Regions from separate parts of the Streptomyces sp. NPDC006365 genome, predicted to be linked through region 2. Evidence: predicted binding sites of a transcription regulator. Region 2 holds the regulator's gene; each other region holds the start of a gene.
What was found. Region 2 encodes HrcA, which represses chaperone genes, less so after heat shock. Its sites were predicted from a motif close to TTNGCACTCNGNNNNNCNGAGTGCNAA; they were not measured.
Positions count from the first base shown of each region.

Region 1: groES (co-chaperone GroES) is a predicted target of HrcA. The motif match lies at 2,090-2,116, and genes of this name have one in related genera.
Region 3: groL (chaperonin GroEL) is a predicted target of HrcA. The motif match lies at 2,110-2,136, and genes of this name have one in related genera.

Region 1 covers NZ_JBIAHS010000008.1:208,510-213,923, reverse strand. The annotation lists gene ACFYO0_RS23195 (methyltransferase domain-containing protein) at 1-1,069, opposite strand, end outside; gene ACFYO0_RS23190 (polysaccharide deacetylase family protein) at 1,211-1,987, shown strand; gene groES (co-chaperone GroES) at 2,263-2,571, shown strand; gene groL (chaperonin GroEL) at 2,677-4,302, shown strand; gene ACFYO0_RS23175 (ester cyclase) at 4,435-5,142, opposite strand; gene ACFYO0_RS23170 (SDR family NAD(P)-dependent oxidoreductase) at 5,305-5,414, opposite strand, start outside.
Region 2 covers NZ_JBIAHS010000002.1:406,192-411,605, forward strand. The annotation lists gene ACFYO0_RS06960 (DUF3097 domain-containing protein) at 1-266, opposite strand, end outside; gene ACFYO0_RS06965 (MBL fold metallo-hydrolase) at 292-1,035, opposite strand; gene hrcA (heat-inducible transcriptional repressor HrcA) at 1,259-2,275, shown strand; gene dnaJ (molecular chaperone DnaJ) at 2,276-3,412, shown strand; gene ACFYO0_RS06980 (nitronate monooxygenase) at 3,686-4,768, shown strand; gene ACFYO0_RS06985 (16S rRNA (uracil(1498)-N(3))-methyltransferase) at 4,768-5,414, shown strand, end outside.
Region 3 covers NZ_JBIAHS010000009.1:243,259-248,672, forward strand. The annotation lists gene ACFYO0_RS25335 (NADH:flavin oxidoreductase) at 1-13, opposite strand, end outside; gene groL (chaperonin GroEL) at 320-1,948, opposite strand; gene ACFYO0_RS25345 (cold-shock protein) at 2,250-2,453, opposite strand; gene ACFYO0_RS25350 (MoaD/ThiS family protein) at 2,909-3,184, opposite strand; gene thrC (threonine synthase) at 3,351-4,694, opposite strand; SAM riboswitch class I at 4,713-4,871, opposite strand; gene ACFYO0_RS25360 (glucosyl-3-phosphoglycerate synthase) at 5,063-5,414, shown strand, end outside.

The DNA.
Region 1 (5,414 bases), on a different contig from region 2:
GCAGCGCCTTCAACTTCTTTACGCTGAAGGGGAGCTGGTCGGTGATCTCGTAGGCGGTGGCGTACGGGGTCGGGGTCACGGCGTCCGCGGTGACGTACGCGATCGTCTCGTCGAGCAGTCCGCCGCCGACCTCCTCGGCGACCTCCGCGACCAGATGGGCGCGGATGACGGCACCGTCTGGTTCGTACAAGTACCGCCCCGGCGCCCGGACTTGAGGATCGGGCAGCCCACGGCCACGCAGGCTGCGCGGCCCTGGCAAGAGGGTGGCGCGCACAAGGCCGGGCTCGGTGCCGAACCACAGCACGGCCTCCTTCACGTCCCCGGAATCCGAGACCCACTCGGCCTCGGCGTCGCCCGGAACCGCCTCGTGCGGAATCCCGGGCGCGATCTTCAGCGCGGCACGAGGTGCCTTGAGGGCCGCCTCGACGGCCCAGGAGAGAGGCGGCGAATAGGCCTCGGGGTCGAAAACACGCCCGCCCGTCACCCGACCACCGCCCCTCACCGACCCGCTGCGCGCGGCCCCTCCTTGTCTGCCACCGCGCCTGGCGGGGTCGACAAAGACCGCGTCGTGCGAGGATGTATCGACCTCCGTGACATCCGACTCCCGTACGTCGATCAGGTCGCCGAGTCCGAGCGCGTCGGCGTTCGCTCGCGCCACCGCGCAGGTCAGCGGATCGCGGTCGACAGCCAGGACACGTACCCCCGCGCGGGCGAGGGCGATCGCGTCGCCGCCGATGCCGCAGCAGAGATCGGCGACGGACCGTACGCCGAGCTCCGTGAAACGCTCCGCCCGGTACGCCGCGACCGTCGCCCGGGTCGCCTGCTCGATCCCGTTGGCGGTAAAGAACATCCGCCCGGCGTCAGCGCCCCCGAACTTTCCCGCCGCCCGCTGCCGCCACCGCGCCTGCGCGATCGCCGCGGACACGAGCTCGGCGGGATGCTCCCGCCGCAACCGCGTGGCCACGGCCAGCTCCTGCGCCGGTTCGACCTCCCGCACCTCGTCGAGGAGAAACCGTCCGCGGTCGGTGAGCAGCGCGGCGAAGGAGGCCAGAGGGTCGTGATCGTCCACGGTTCCATTGTGGGCCAGTCGGTGGATGGTGCGCGCCCGGCAGCGGTGTCGGGGGGCTCGTACGGCTCATGCCTGTGAGGATCCGGGACCATGCGTTCCGTACGACAAGATGGCAGAACTGGCTTCAGTCGCGCTCTCGCCATGGCCGTACTCGCGTCCGCACTGCTCGCCGTCGGCGCCACCGGCTGTTCCCGGCCCGTCGACCCGGTCGAACGGCTCGACAAGAAGGCGACGTCCACGCTGCGGACCCACAGCCTCCCGGCCGCGACGTACCGCCGCTGGGGCCTGCCCGCCCCGCTCCCCCCGGCGCCGAAGCCACCCGGCCGCCCCGCCGTACGCCCCGCGGGTCCGGGCCTGCCGCCCGTCGTCGACCGCGTCCCCACCCGCGACAAGGTGGTCTTCCTGACCTTCGACGACAGCGCCGAGCGGGATCCGAGGTTCGTCGACATGGTCCGCGAACTTCGGCTGCCGGTCACCATGTTCCTCACGGACAGCGTCGTCGGACCGGGGTACGCGCACTTCGGTCGCCTGCGCGCGGTAGGCGCGAGCGTCCAGAACCACACCCTGGACCACCCCTACCTGCCCGGCCTCCCCTACGCCGGCCAGCGAGCCGAGATCTGCGGCCAACAGGAGAAACTCAAGCAACGCTTCGGAATCCGCCCCCGCCTCTTCCGCCCCCCGTACGGCGCCCACAACGACGACACGCTCAGAGCAGCAGCGGACTGCGGAGTCACGGCGGTGGTCCTGTGGCGCGACCCGGACCGCCTGCGAGCGGGCGACATCCTCCGCCCCGAGGGCCGCAACGGCGCGACCCTCGCGGAGACGACGACCAGAGTGCTGAACGACATCCAGGAGCAGGGCTTCACGGTGGCGCGCCTGGAGGACTACCTGTCGCCATCCAGCCCGTCCGGCGTTTGAGGACGAGGCGGCAAGGCCGATACGGGGGTCTGAGGGAGGAGCCCCCAGGGGACGGCGACACCGACCCAGGGTGCCCAATAACCGCGAACACGCCGGAGGCGATTGGCACTCCGCTTGACCGAGTGCTAATCGCGGTCATAGTCTCAGGTCTGGCACTCCCCAGTGGAGAGTGCCAACAACGCGACGGGCAGGTCCGGCACCCGCGACGACGGATCGACCTGGTCGCCACCTCAGACAGTTAACCCCGTGAGATCTCCGAAGGGGGAGGTCGGATCGTGACGACCGCCAGCTCCAAGGTTGCCATCAAGCCGCTCGAGGACCGCATTGTGGTCCAGGCCGTCGAGGCCGAGCAGACCACGGCCTCTGGCCTGGTCATCCCGGACACTGCGAAGGAGAAGCCCCAGGAGGGCGTCGTCCTCGCCGTGGGCCCGGGCCGGTTCGAGAACGGCGAGCGCCTGCCGCTCGACGTGAAGACCGGCGACATCGTGCTGTACAGCAAGTACGGCGGCACCGAGGTGAAGTACAGCGGCGAGGAGTACCTCGTCCTCTCGGCTCGCGACGTGCTCGCGATCATCGAGAAGTAATTCACCCAGGTTTGCTTTGAACTGCGCCCCTGGCCCCCCGCAACCACTAAGAAGCCGGGCGCCGGGGGCGCGGTTCGTTTTTTCCGAAAGGACTGACTCAGCTCCATGGCGAAGATCCTGAAGTTCGACGAGGACGCCCGTCGCGCCCTCGAGCGCGGCGTCAACAAGCTGGCCGACACGGTCAAGGTGACCATCGGCCCCAAGGGCCGCAACGTCGTGATCGACAAGAAGTTCGGCGCGCCCACCATCACCAACGACGGCGTCACCATCGCCCGCGAGGTCGAGGTCGAGGACCCGTACGAGAACCTCGGCGTCCAGCTGGTGAAGGAGGTGGCGACCAAGACCAACGACGTGGCGGGTGACGGTACGACCACCGCCACCGTGCTGGCCCAGGCGCTGGTGCGCGAGGGCCTGCGGAACGTCGCCGCCGGCGCGTCCCCCGCCGCCCTGAAGAAGGGCATCGACGCGGCCGTCGCCGCGATCTCCGAGGACCTCCTCGCGACCGCCCGTCCGATCGACGAGAAGGCTGACATCGCCGCCGTCGCCGGGCTTTCCGCCCAGGACCCGCAGGTCGGCGAGCTGATCGCCGAGGCGATGGACAAGGTCGGCAAGGACGGTGTCATCACCGTCGAGGAGTCCAACACCTTCGGTCTCGAGCTGGACTTCACCGAGGGCATGGCCTTCGACAAGGGCTACCTGTCGCCGTACTTCGTGACGGACCAGGAGCGCATGGAGGCCGTCCTCGACGACCCGTACATCCTGATCCACCAGGGCAAGATCTCCTCCATCCAGGACATGCTGCCGCTGCTGGAGAAGGTCATCCAGACCAACTCCTCCAAGCCGCTGCTGATCATCGCCGAGGACGTCGAGGGCGAGGCCCTGTCGACCCTGGTCGTGAACAAGATCCGCGGCACGTTCAACGCGGTGGCCGTGAAGGCCCCCGGCTTCGGCGACCGCCGCAAGGCGATGCTCGGCGACATGGCCACCCTCACCGGTGCCACCGTCATCGCCGAGGAGGTCGGCCTCAAGCTGGACCAGGCCGGTCTTGACGTGCTGGGCACCGCCCGGCGCGTGACCGTCACCAAGGACGACACGACGATCGTCGACGGCGGCGGCAAGTCCGACGACGTCGCGGGCCGCGTCGCCCAGATCAAGGCCGAGATCGAGACCACGGACTCCGACTGGGACCGCGAGAAGCTCCAGGAGCGCCTCGCGAAGCTGGCCGGCGGCGTGTGCGTGATCCGCGTGGGCGCGGCCACCGAGGTCGAGCTCAAGGAGAAGAAGCACCGTCTGGAGGACGCCATCTCCGCGACCCGTGCCGCGGTCGAGGAGGGCATCGTCTCCGGTGGTGGCTCCGCGCTCGTCCACGCCGCGAAGGTCCTGGAGGGTTCCCTCGGCAAGACCGGCGACGAGGCCACGGGTGTCGCCGTCGTCCGCAGGGCCGTCGTCGAGCCGCTGCGCTGGATCGCGGAGAACGCGGGCCTCGAGGGCTACGTCATCACCGCCAAGGTGGCCGAGCTCGACAAGAACCAGGGCTTCAACGCCGCGACCGGCGAATACGGCGACCTGGTCAAGCAGGGCGTCATCGACCCGGTCAAGGTCACCCGCTCCGCCCTGGAGAACGCCGCCTCCATCGCCTCCCTGCTCCTGACGACCGAGACCCTGGTCGTCGAGAAGCCGGCCGAGGAGGAGCCGGAGGCCGGGGGCCACGGCCACGGTCACTCCCACTGAGCCACGGACAGCTCGGACAGTAGGGCGGTACGTCCCTGACGACGCCCGGCGAAAGGCCCGGTACCCCAAGCGCGGGTACCGGGCCTTTCGCGCTGCCAAGCCGGATGCCCGGCCGCCTGCTCGGCTTCCCGGCTAGAGTTCGAGCGGGTCGAGCACTCCGAGCTGGGCCATCAGCCCCAGCCGGTCGTACTGCCACCAGCCCTCGACGATCTTGCCGTCCTCCCGGCAGCGGAAGATGGTCGTTCCGGTCATGCCGACCGTCCTGCCGGTCGACGGAATCCCCAGGAAGTCACCTTTGTGGGTGCCGTTCCAGGTCCAGCGGGTACTGACGCGGTCGCCCTGGGCGATCTGGTCGTCAAGGGTGAACGTGAAGTCGAACGCTCCGCGCCACATCCCCATCTCGCGCCGTATCGCGTCGAGTCCGATGGTGTCCTGGTCGTTGGAGGGATCGTGGTCGTGGTAGTTCTCCGCGATCAGATCGTTGAGCGGAGGCAGTTCACCTTTCGTGCCCATCGCCTCGAAGAGCCTGCTGACATTGGCCGCGTACAGCTGTTCGTCCCGTACGACGTCCAGGTCCGTGAACGTCGGCATCTCCTCGCAGAGCGCCACCATCTCGCGGAAGACCTCGTCCGTTTCGGGCAGATTCGAGTTCCGCATAGCCTCCTCGTACGACGGGAACTCGACGATCTCGATGATGTGCGACGAGTCGGACCGGTCCTGGCCGATCAGACTGTGCGTCGCCGTCCGCTTCCCCTTGGTCCGCTCGACCCAGGTGTCCATGAGCTGGTTCACCTCGTCGAACCGACTCGTCTTGCAGTCGATGAGTTGCACAAAGGTCATGACGCCGCCTCCAGCCCCCCTGACTCCGGCTGAATCCCCCATTTTAGTGAAAATCGCCCAGGAGTGTTTTAGTTGAATGAGCGACTTGAATGGGTGCCTTGAAATTGAGGGGTTTGAAATAAGGGCTTGAGGCGATCAGGCGCCGGCTGCGACGGCCGGGCGCTACTGCGGCCCGTATTTCCGCCCCGTCCTCGAGCTGATCCCGCCGAGCAGACCACGCGGGGTCACCTTCACGATGCCCATGAGGGCTTTGTAGCGAGGGTCGGGGATGG
Region 2 (5,414 bases):
GTGCGTGTGGGACGCACCGGCGCCGACGACGGACGTACGAGCGTGACCACCCGGCCCTCCAGCAGGAAGCCGCGCGGCTCCAGCGGGAACACGCGGTGTTTGCCGAAGCGGTCCTCCAGCGTGACCGTGGCCGCCTCGCAGCGGATCACGGCGCCGCAGAAGCCGGTGCCGGGCTCCTCGACGACCAGGCCCGGCTCCGCCGGGACCTCCGCTACCGGCTTGGACTTCTTCCAGGGAGGGGTCAGATCCGGTGAGTACTGGCGCATTCGGCAGACGATACCTTCGCGACCTTCACGAGACCCCGAAACGCCTTGCCAGCGCGTCCCGTTGGGCTCGGACAAAGGCCGCGTCCACCGCGGCGCCGTGCCCGGGGACGTACACCGCGTCCTCGCCGCCCAGGGCCAGCAGGCGGTCCAGGGCCGCGGGCCAGTGGGACGGTACGGCGTCGGGTCCGGCCTGGGGTTCGCCGGACTCCTCGACCAGATCGCCGCAGAAGACGACCTCCGGGCAGTCCGCACCGGGCGTGCCCGGGACCAGTACCGCCAGATCGTGGGGCGTATGGCCGGGGCCCACGTTCGCCAGCAGGACCTGTCGGCCGCCGCCCAGGTCCAGGGTCCACTCGCCGGACACCAGGTGCCGCGGCCGGACGAGGAGATCCGCCGCCTCGGCCGCCTCGATCGGATCGGCGCCATTGCGTACGGCGTCCGCGCGCAGCTCTTCGCGGTCGTGAACGAGCACCCGGTCAACGCCCACCGCTCCGAAAACCTCGACCCCGGCGAACGCCGCCGCCCCGAAGACATGGTCGAAGTGGGGATGCGTGAGCGCGAGATGGGTGACCCTGTCACCCCCGAGGAGCTCTTGCGCCTCCGTACGCAGCCGTACGCCCTCCGGCACGCTCGACCCCGCGTCGACCATGAGCGCCGCCCCGTCGCCCACCACCAGGCCGACCGTGCAGTCCCACACGGGAAGACGGCACCGCCCGACTCGGGGTGTCAGCTCCTCCCACCCCGACTCCACCCAGCCCGTGTTCAGCATCCCGCGGACTCTTCCCAAGTCACCGTCATGCAACGACGCTAGCTGTATGTCCCCGACAGAGCAGGACATGCCCGTACACCTCGGATCGGCGGCTCGAGTCCGCCCTTGCCGGGGCGCTACCCCACGGCCGTACACTTGAGCCGGGATGCTGGCACTCGTACGCGCTGAGTGCCAACCGCAGACAGGCGATGCCCACGGGAAAGACCAGCTGGAGGTGTGCGCGATGCTCAGTGAACGCAGGCTCGAAGTGCTCCGCGCCATCGTCCAGGACTACGTGGGCACGGAAGAGCCGGTGGGCTCCAAGGCGCTCACCGAGCGGCACAGCCTCGGAGTCTCCCCGGCGACGGTGCGCAACGACATGGCCGCGCTGGAGGACGAGGGCTACATCGCGCAGCCCCACACCAGCGCCGGACGCATCCCCACGGACAAGGGCTACCGCCTCTTCGTCGACAAGCTCGCGGGCGTCAAGCCGATGACGGCGCCCGAGCGACGGGCGATCCAGAACTTCCTCGACGGCGCGGTCGATCTGGACGACGTGGTGGGCCGGACCGTACGACTGCTGGCGCAGCTCACCAGGCAGGTCGCCGTGGTGCAGTATCCGTCCCTGACGCGTTCGACGGTGCGGCACGTGGAGCTGCTGTCGCTGGCTCCGGCCCGCGTCATGCTCGTACTGATCACGGACACGGGTCGGGTCGAGCAGCGCATGGTCGACTGCCCGGCACCGTTCGGGGAGGCGTCCCTGGCGGATCTACGCGCGCGGCTCAACAGCCGGGTCGCGGGCCGCCGTTTCACGGACGTCCCGCAGCTGGTGCAGGACCTGCCCGAGGCCTTCGAGGCCGAGGACCGCGGCACGGTCTCGACGGTGCTCTCCACCCTCCTGGAGACGCTCGTCGAGGAGACCGAGGAGCGGCTGATGATCGGCGGCACCGCCAATCTCACCCGCTTCGGACATGACTTTCCCCTCACGATCCGGCCTGTTCTGGAAGCATTGGAGGAGCAGGTCGTCCTCCTCAGACTCCTTGGTGAGGCAAGCGATTCGGGCATGACGGTGCGGATCGGTCATGAGAACGCCTATGAGGGACTCAACTCCACTTCGGTCGTCTCCGTCGGTTACGGTTCGGGCGGCGAGGCAGTAGCCAAACTCGGCGTGGTCGGACCGACCCGCATGGATTACCCGGGAACGATGGGAGCGGTACGAGCGGTGGCACGGTACGTCGGACAGATCCTGGCGGAGTCGTAAGTGGCCACGGACTACTACGCCGTACTCGGCGTGCGCCGCGACGCGTCACAGGACGAGATCAAGAAGGCCTTCCGGAGACTCGCCCGCGAGCTGCATCCGGACGTCAATCCTGATCCGAAGACGCAGGAGCGGTTCAAGGAGATCAACGCCGCGTACGAGGTGTTGTCGGACCCGCAGAAGAAGCAGGTCTACGACCTCGGCGGCGACCCGCTGTCCCAGGCGGGCGCCGGTGGCGCGGGTGGCTTCGGCGCCGGCGGCTTCGGGAACTTCTCGGACATCATGGACGCGTTCTTCGGTACGGCGTCGCAGCGCGGGCCGCGCTCGCGCACCCGCCGCGGCCAGGACGCGATGATCCGCCTGGAGATCGAGCTCGACGAGGCGGCCTTCGGGACGACGAAGGACATCCAGGTCGACACGGCGATCGTGTGCACCACGTGCAGCGGTGAGGGCGCGGCGCCGGGGACCTCGGCGCAGACGTGTGACATGTGCCGTGGCCGTGGTGAGGTCTCGCAGGTCACGCGGTCCTTCCTCGGCCAGGTCATGACGTCCCGGCCCTGCCCGCAGTGCCAGGGCTTCGGCACGGTCGTACCGAACCCGTGCCCGGAGTGCGCGGGCGACGGACGCGTCCGCTCCCGCCGGACCCTGACCGTGAAGATCCCGGCCGGTGTCGACAACGGCACGCGGATCCAGCTCGCCGGAGAGGGCGAGGTCGGTCCCGGCGGCGGGCCCGCCGGAGACCTCTACGTCGAGATCCACGAGGTCCCGCACCCCGCCTTCCAGCGCCGCGGCGACGATCTGCACTGCACGGTCACCCTCCCGATGACCGCGGCGGCGCTCGGCACGAAGGTCCCGCTGGAGACACTCGACGGCATGGAGGAGGTCGACATCCGCCCGGGCACGCAGTCCGGCCAGTCGATCCCGCTGCACGGCCGCGGCATCACGCATCTGCGCGGCGGCGGTCGCGGCGACCTCATCGTCCACGTCGAGGTCCAGACTCCGAACAAGCTCGATGTGGAGCAGGAGCGGCTGCTGCGCGAGCTGGCCAAGCTGCGGGGGGAGGAACGGCCTACGGGGCAGTTCCAGCCCGGGCAGCAAGGGTTGTTCTCGCGGCTGAAGGATGCCTTCAACGGGCGCTGACGTGGGCGGGTAGGTCCGGTCGGCCGGGGGACCAGGGGTTGGCCCCCCGGGTGGGCACAGTCAGCCCGGGCAGCAAGGGTCTCGCGGCTGAAGGATGCCTTTGACGGGCGCTGATCGCGGGCAGGCTGGCCGGCTTCGACCGTCGCCGAACGGGGCTTGTTCTCGTGCCCGCAGGGCTTCCCTGCCGGTGCTGACCGGCGCCCACTTCCCCTGGCCTATGCCAGGTGAAAGGCCGGATTCGGTCCTCTCCGGGGGACGTGACAACATGCCGTCATGTCCTCCGCACTGACCGATCTTTTCCCCCTTCCGATCGTGCAGGCCCCGATGGCGGGCGGCGTCTCCGTGCCGCAGCTCGCCGCGGCCGTGTCCGAGGCAGGGGGGCTCGGTTTTCTCGCCGCCGGCTACAAGACGGCCGACGGCATGTATCAGGAGATCAAGCAGCTGCGCGGGGCGACGAACCGGCCCTTCGGCGTGAACCTCTTCATGCCGCAGCCCGAGTACGCCGACCCCGCCACCGTCGAGGTCTACGCCAACCAGCTGGCCGGCGAGTCGGCCTGGTACGAGACCAAGCTGGGCGACCCCGACAGCGGACGCGACGACGGCTACGACGCCAAACTCGCCGTGCTCCTCGACAACCCGGTGCCGATCGTCTCCTTCCACTTCGGCTGCCCCACGCGCGAGGTCCTGGACTCCCTCACCCGTGCCGGCACGTTCACCATGGTCACCGCGACCACCGTCGAGGAGGCGCAGGCCGTGGAGCGGGCGGGCGCCGGCGCGGTGATCGTGCAGGGCGTCGAGGCGGGCGGCCACCAGGGCACCCACCGCGACAACCCGGAGACGGACGGCTCCGGCATCGGACTGCTCTCCCTGATCGCGCAGGTCCGCGAGGCCGTACGACTCCCGATCGTCGCGGCCGGCGGCATCATGCGCGGCGGCCAGATCGCCGGCGCGCTCGCCGCGGGCGCCACCGCCGCCCAGCTCGGCACTGCCTTCCTCGCCACGCACGAGTCCGGAGCGAACGCCCTGCACAAGCAGGCGCTCACCAACCCCCTCTTCGTACGTACGGAGCTGACGCGCGCCTTCTCCGGTCGCCCGGCCCGCGGCCTGGTGAACCGCTTCATGCGCGAGCACGGTCCGTACGCCCCCGCCGCGTACCCCCAGGTCCACCACCTCACCTCCGGCCTGCGCAAGGCGGCGGCCAAGGCCGGGGACGCGCAGGGGATGGCGCTGTGGGCGGGGCAGGGGCACCGGCTCGCCCGCGATCTGCCGGCGCAGCAGCTGGTCGAGGTGCTCGCGGACGAACTGGCCGCGGCGAAGTCGGCCCTGGCGGCCTTGCCCGGCGGGGGTGCCGTCTGATGACCGCGCCGGTGTTCGTGGTGGACGAGGTGCCGGCCGGTCCGGAGTTCGTTCTCGGCGGCCCGGAGGGGCGGCACGCCGTGTCCGTGAAACGGCTCCGGCCGGGCGAGGACGTAGTGCTGACGGACGGCCGCGGGCGCTGGACGGAGGGCGTGGTGAAGGCGGCCGAGGGCAAGGACCGGCTGGTGGTCGCCGAACTCCACGAGGTCCACGAGGAGCCGGAGCCGACGCCCCGTATCACCGTCGTCCAGGCCCTCCCGAAGGGCGACCGGGGCGAACTCGCCGTCGAGACGATGACGGAGACGGGCGTCGACGAGATCGTCCCCTGGGCGGCCGCCCGCTGCATCACACAGTGGAAGGGCGACCGTGGCCTCAAGGCCCTCACCAAATGGCGGGCCACCGCCCGCGAGGCGGGCAAACAGTCGCGCCGAGTCCGTTTCCCCCACATCACGGATCCGATGACGACCAAGCAGGTCGCCGCACTCCTCACCACGGCGGACTTCGCGGCAGTCCTCCACGAGGACCGCTCCCACCCGAGCGAGCCACTCGCCACCACCGAACTGCCCACCTCCGGCTCGATCGTGCTCGTGGTGGGTCCTGAAGGCGGCGTGTCTCCGGAGGAGTTGGAGGCCTTCGCCCATGCGGG
Region 3 (5,414 bases), on a different contig from region 2:
CGGTCGCAGTCACGTGTGGGACTCCTCGGAGGGGTCGGGCAGACATCGAGCAGGCACGGCATTCCGAACGGTATGTGCATACGCATCTACCGCACGTACGCGTCAACTACCCACCCACCACCGGCATTCCGCCGTGCCACTCCATCCCCTGTGATCCCGGCCACGTCCACGACACACGCACCCCAGGACACCCCCGGATACGCCCGAGGGCGGCACCCCTGCGAACAGGGATGCCGCCCTCGGTACTGGACTGGGGGTCCCCCCTGCTCGAGCGAAGCCGAGAGCTTGGGGGAGGGTCCGCCCCGGCGAAAGAACCGGATCAGAAGTCCATGTCACCGCCCGGCATGCCGCCGCCGGCGCCGGCGCCGGCCGCGGCCTTCTCCGGCTTGTCGGCGATGACGGCCTCGGTGGTGAGGAACAGCGCGGCGATGGACGCGGCGTTCTGCAGCGCGGAACGCGTGACCTTCGCCGGGTCGATGATGCCCTCGGCGATCATGTCGACGTACTCGCCGGTCGCGGCGTTCAGACCGTGGCCGACCTGAAGGTTGCGGACCTTCTCCACGACGACGCCGCCTTCGAGACCACCGTTGACGGCGATCTGCTTGAGCGGGGCCTCCAGGGCGAGCTTCACGGCGTTGGCGCCGGTCGCCTCGTCACCCTCGAGCTCCAGCTTCTCGAAGACCGTGGTGGCCTGGAGCAGGGCCACGCCACCACCGGCGACGATGCCCTCCTCGACGGCAGCCTTCGCGTTGCGAACGGCGTCCTCGATGCGGTGCTTGCGCTCCTTGAGCTCGACCTCGGTGGCGGCACCGGCCTTGATGACGGCCACGCCGCCGGCCAGCTTCGCCAGGCGCTCCTGGAGCTTCTCGCGGTCGTAGTCCGAGTCGGAGTTCTCGATCTCGGCGCGGATCTGGTTGACCCGGCCGCCGACCTGCTCGGTGTCGCCGGCACCGTCGACGATCGTGGTCTCGTCCTTGGTGATGACGACCTTGCGGGCGCGGCCCAGGAGGTCCAGGGTCGCGTTCTCCAGCTTGAGGCCGACCTCCTCGGAGATGACTTCGCCGCCCGTGAGGATGGCGATGTCGCCGAGCATGGCCTTACGGCGGTCACCGAAGCCCGGAGCCTTGACGGCGACGGACTTGAAGGTGCCGCGGATCTTGTTGACGACCAGGGTCGACAGGGCCTCGCCCTCGACGTCCTCGGCGATGATCAGCAGCGGCTTGCCGGACTGCATGACCTTCTCGAGGAGCGGCAGCAGGTCCTTGACGGCGCTGATCTTCGAGTTGGCGATCAGGATGTACGGGTCGTCGAGGACGGCCTCCATACGCTCCATGTCGGTGGCGAAGTACGCCGAGATGTAGCCCTTGTCGAAGCGCATACCCTCGGTGAGCTCCAGCTCCAGACCGAAGGTCTGGGACTCCTCGACGGTGATGACGCCTTCCTTGCCGACCTTGTCCATGGCCTCGGCGATGAGCTCGCCGATCTGGGTGTCGGCGGCGGAGATGGAGGCGGTCGAAGCGATCTGCTCCTTGGTCTCCACGTCCTTGGCCTGGTCGAGCAGGGCACCGGAGACCGCCTCGACGGCCTTCTCGATACCGCGCTTCAGAGCCATGGGGTTGGCACCGGCGGCGACGTTGCGGAGGCCTTCCTTGACCAGCGCCTGGGCCAGGACGGTCGCGGTCGTCGTGCCGTCACCGGCTACGTCGTCCGTCTTCTTCGCGACTTCCTTGACCAGCTCGGCGCCGATCTTCTCGTACGGGTCCTCGAGTTCGATCTCCTTGGCGATGGAAACACCATCGTTGGTGATCGTGGGGGCGCCCCACTTCTTCTCGAGGACGACGTTACGGCCCTTGGGGCCGAGGGTGACCTTGACGGCGTCGGCGAGCTGGTTCATCCCGCGCTCGAGGCCGCGCCGCGCCTCCTCGTCGAACGCGATGATCTTGGCCATGTGAAGTGGTCCTCCCGGACTGGGGTGGATTGCTCCGGACCGCGCTGGCGCCCGCGACGGACGGCCTGCCTGCCCCGTGGTTCCTTGCCCCACTTGGCCTGCGGGCCTCACCGACCCGGTCCTCGTTGTCACTCTCACCTTCAGAGTGCTAACGCCAATGATTAGCACTCGGGGTGGTCGAGTGCAAGCGGCTGCCACAGTGCGGGCGGGGTGCCGACAGACATGCCGAAGGGCCCGTACCCCTTGAGGTACGAGCCCTTCGGAAGAAGAACGTGTCGCTGCAGATCAGTCGGCGCGTGCTTCAGCCGGCCACGCGGACCATGTCCGCCTGCGGCCCCTTCTGGCCCTGCGAGATCTCGAACTCAACTCGCTGACCCTCTTCCAGGGTGCGGTAGCCGTCCATCTGAATCGCGCTGTAGTGGACGAATACATCCGCACCACCGTCGACCGCGATGAAGCCGTACCCCTTCTCCGCGTTGAACCACTTGACGGTGCCCTGAGCCATGCCTAACTCCCCTATTACTGGCCCTTGCACAGATCCACACTTCGCGGATCCGGGTCAGACCTCACCCCCCAACGGTTGGGGGTGTGCGCCGGAACGCGTCGACCGCGGCTGAATGTATCTGCCCAACTGCCGTCTGCAACAGGTCAATCGGACGAGAAATCTGGGCATGGCCGATCCGGAATGTACGGAGAATTCACCCTAGAGGGGGGCAAGTCGGGCTCCATAAAAGGAGCAAAAGACGCAAAAGACCCACACACTTTGGCTACTTCTTATCGGGCATCCGACAGGAATGCACATGCATTCGGCCCGGGGGAGCACCAAGTTCCCCAACTGTACCGCGCTCAACCATACAGAATTGCCCCCTCCGTTTAACTCACGGAGGGGGCAATTCGATGAACTCTCAGTGACCTGCATTACCGACGGTAACGATCAGCCTCCGGCACTGTACCGGATGGTCAGCCTCCGGCGACGGCCGGAATGATCGAGACGCCGGCCCCTTCGGGCGTCGCCGTCTCCAGCCCCTGCTCGAACCGCACATCGTCATCGTTCACGTACACGTTGACGAACCGACGCAGCTTGCCCTGATCGTCCAGGACACGCGCAGCGATACCGGTGTGGTTCTTCTCCAGGTCGGCGATGACCTCGGCGAGGGTCGCCCCTTCAGCGGCGACCTCGGCCTGACCGCCGGTGTAGGTGCGAAGGATGGTGGGGATGCGAACGTTGACGCTCATCGGGTTATGACCTCCGGTCAGATTTGGAGCGCCCCGCCAGGGGCGCGGGGGGAGTGACATTTGCGGCTCCGCCGCGATGGGGGTCCCCCGCTCGAGCGAAGTCGAGAGTGGGGGAGCGACCAGCCCCACCGGCCTGCAGCCTGAATACAGCCCTTCCCGCGAAGCGCTACGCGAGGCCGGCCTCTCGGAACGACTCCAGGCTGGGTCGGATCGTGGCGGTGAGCCCGGTCCCGGCCACCGCATCCAACGTCTTGAGACCGTCGCCCGTGTTCAGGACGACAGTCGTGAGGCTCGGATCCAGCACACCGTTCTCGATCAGCTTGCGCGCAACCCCCACCGTCACACCACCGGCGGTCTCCGCAAAGATGCCCTCGGTCCGCGCCAGCAACTTGATCGCGTCCACGATCTGCTCATCGTTGACGTCCTCGACCGCGCCACCCGTACGCCGCGCGATGTCCAGCACGTACGGACCATCGGCGGGGTTACCGATCGCGAGCGACTTCGCGATCGTGTTCGGCTTCTGCGGCCGTACGACGTCATGGCCCGCCTTGTAGGCGACGGACACCGGCGAGCACCCCTCGGCCTGGGCGCCGAAGATCTTGTACGGCTTGTCCTCCACGAGCCCGAGCTTGATGAGCTCCTGCAGACCCTTGTCGATCTTCGTGAGCTGCGAGCCGGAGGCGATGGGCACCACCAGCTGGTCGGGGAGCTGCCAGCCGAGCTGCTCGCAGATCTCGTACGCGAGGGTCTTGGAGCCCTCGGCGTAGTACGGGCGCAGGTTGACGTTGACGAAGCCCCAGCCCTCGCCGGCCGGGTCGCCGATCAGCTCGGAGCAGAAGCGGTTCACGTCGTCGTAGTTGCCCTCGATGCCGACGAGCTCTCCGCCGTACACCGCGGCCATGACGACCTTGCCCTGCTCCAGGTCGTGCGGGATGAACACGCAGGAACGGAAGCCGGCGCGGGCGGCGGCGGCGCCGACGGCACCGGCGAGGTTGCCCGTCGAGGAGCAGGAGAGGGTCGTGAAGCCGAAGACGCGGGCGGCCTCCAGAGCCTGGGCGACGACGCGGTCCTTGAAGGAGTGCGTCGGGTTGCCGGAGTCGTCCTTCACGAAGAGCTTGCCGGTGTCGACGCCCAACTCGCGTGCGAGGTTGTCGGCCTTGACGAGCTGCGTCCAGCCGGGGTTGATGTTCGGCTTGGTGGCCACGTCCGCGGGGACGGGCAGGAGAGGCGCGTACCGCCAGATGTTCGCGGGGCCCGCCTCGATGCGCTTACGGAGTTCCTCGGTGTCATCCACCGAGTTGACTGAGAAGTCGTACGCGATCTCCAGCGGGCCGAAACACTCCTCGCAGGCGAAGACGGGGCCGAGCGGGACGCGGTGCCCGCATTCGCGGCAGGAGAGCGCGGCGGCGGGGCCTAGGTCTACGGAGGGGGTGTCCACGGAGTTCGTGGGGGCCGCCGAGTCGGCGGAGGTTTCAGCGTTCGTGGTGCTTGCAACTGTCTGCGCAGCCATGTGAGGCGAGGCCCTTTCTCCTCATCTTCCTCACGACGCATCTCGCCGTGAGACGGATTTGGCACCTTCACTAGCCGGGAGCCTCGCGGAATCGATCATCTTCGATCGGTACGAGAACCGGCTGGAGGGTTGCCGGGGCTTCAACGGGCCGTATCCCTCTGCCCCTCTGGATGAGCGCTATTCGGTTGTGTGTATGTGGTTGTCGGCTCAACGACCCGCGACATGCGATGGTCATCAGCGTTGTTCAAGACTGTAACCGAAGGCCTGGATCGTGGTGAGACCAGTCCGAACCGCGAGATGACAGTCACACGAGCTGCTGCCCCAGCGGGCACTCGCGAACCCGGTCCAATGTCAAGGGAGAGCCGCACGTGCTGGAAGACGTCGAGCGCTGGCTGAACACGCGCTCCTGGTCCGTTGGCGACCGCCCGCTGAAGAAGCTCATCGCCGCGAAGCGCGCGGCCAACTCCACGGTGAGCGTCGTACTGCCCGCGCTCAACGAGGAGGAGACCGTCGGCGAGATCGTCGCCGTGATCCGCCGTGAGCTGATGACCAAGAAGGTCCCCCTCGTCGACGAGATCGTCGTGATCGACTCGGGCTCGACCGACCGTACCTCCGAGGTCGCCGCCGACGCGGGGGCCCGGGTCGTGCACAGGGACGAGATACTCCCGCGCATGCCGGCCGTCCCCGGCAAGGGCGAGGTCCTGTGGCGCTCGCTGCTGG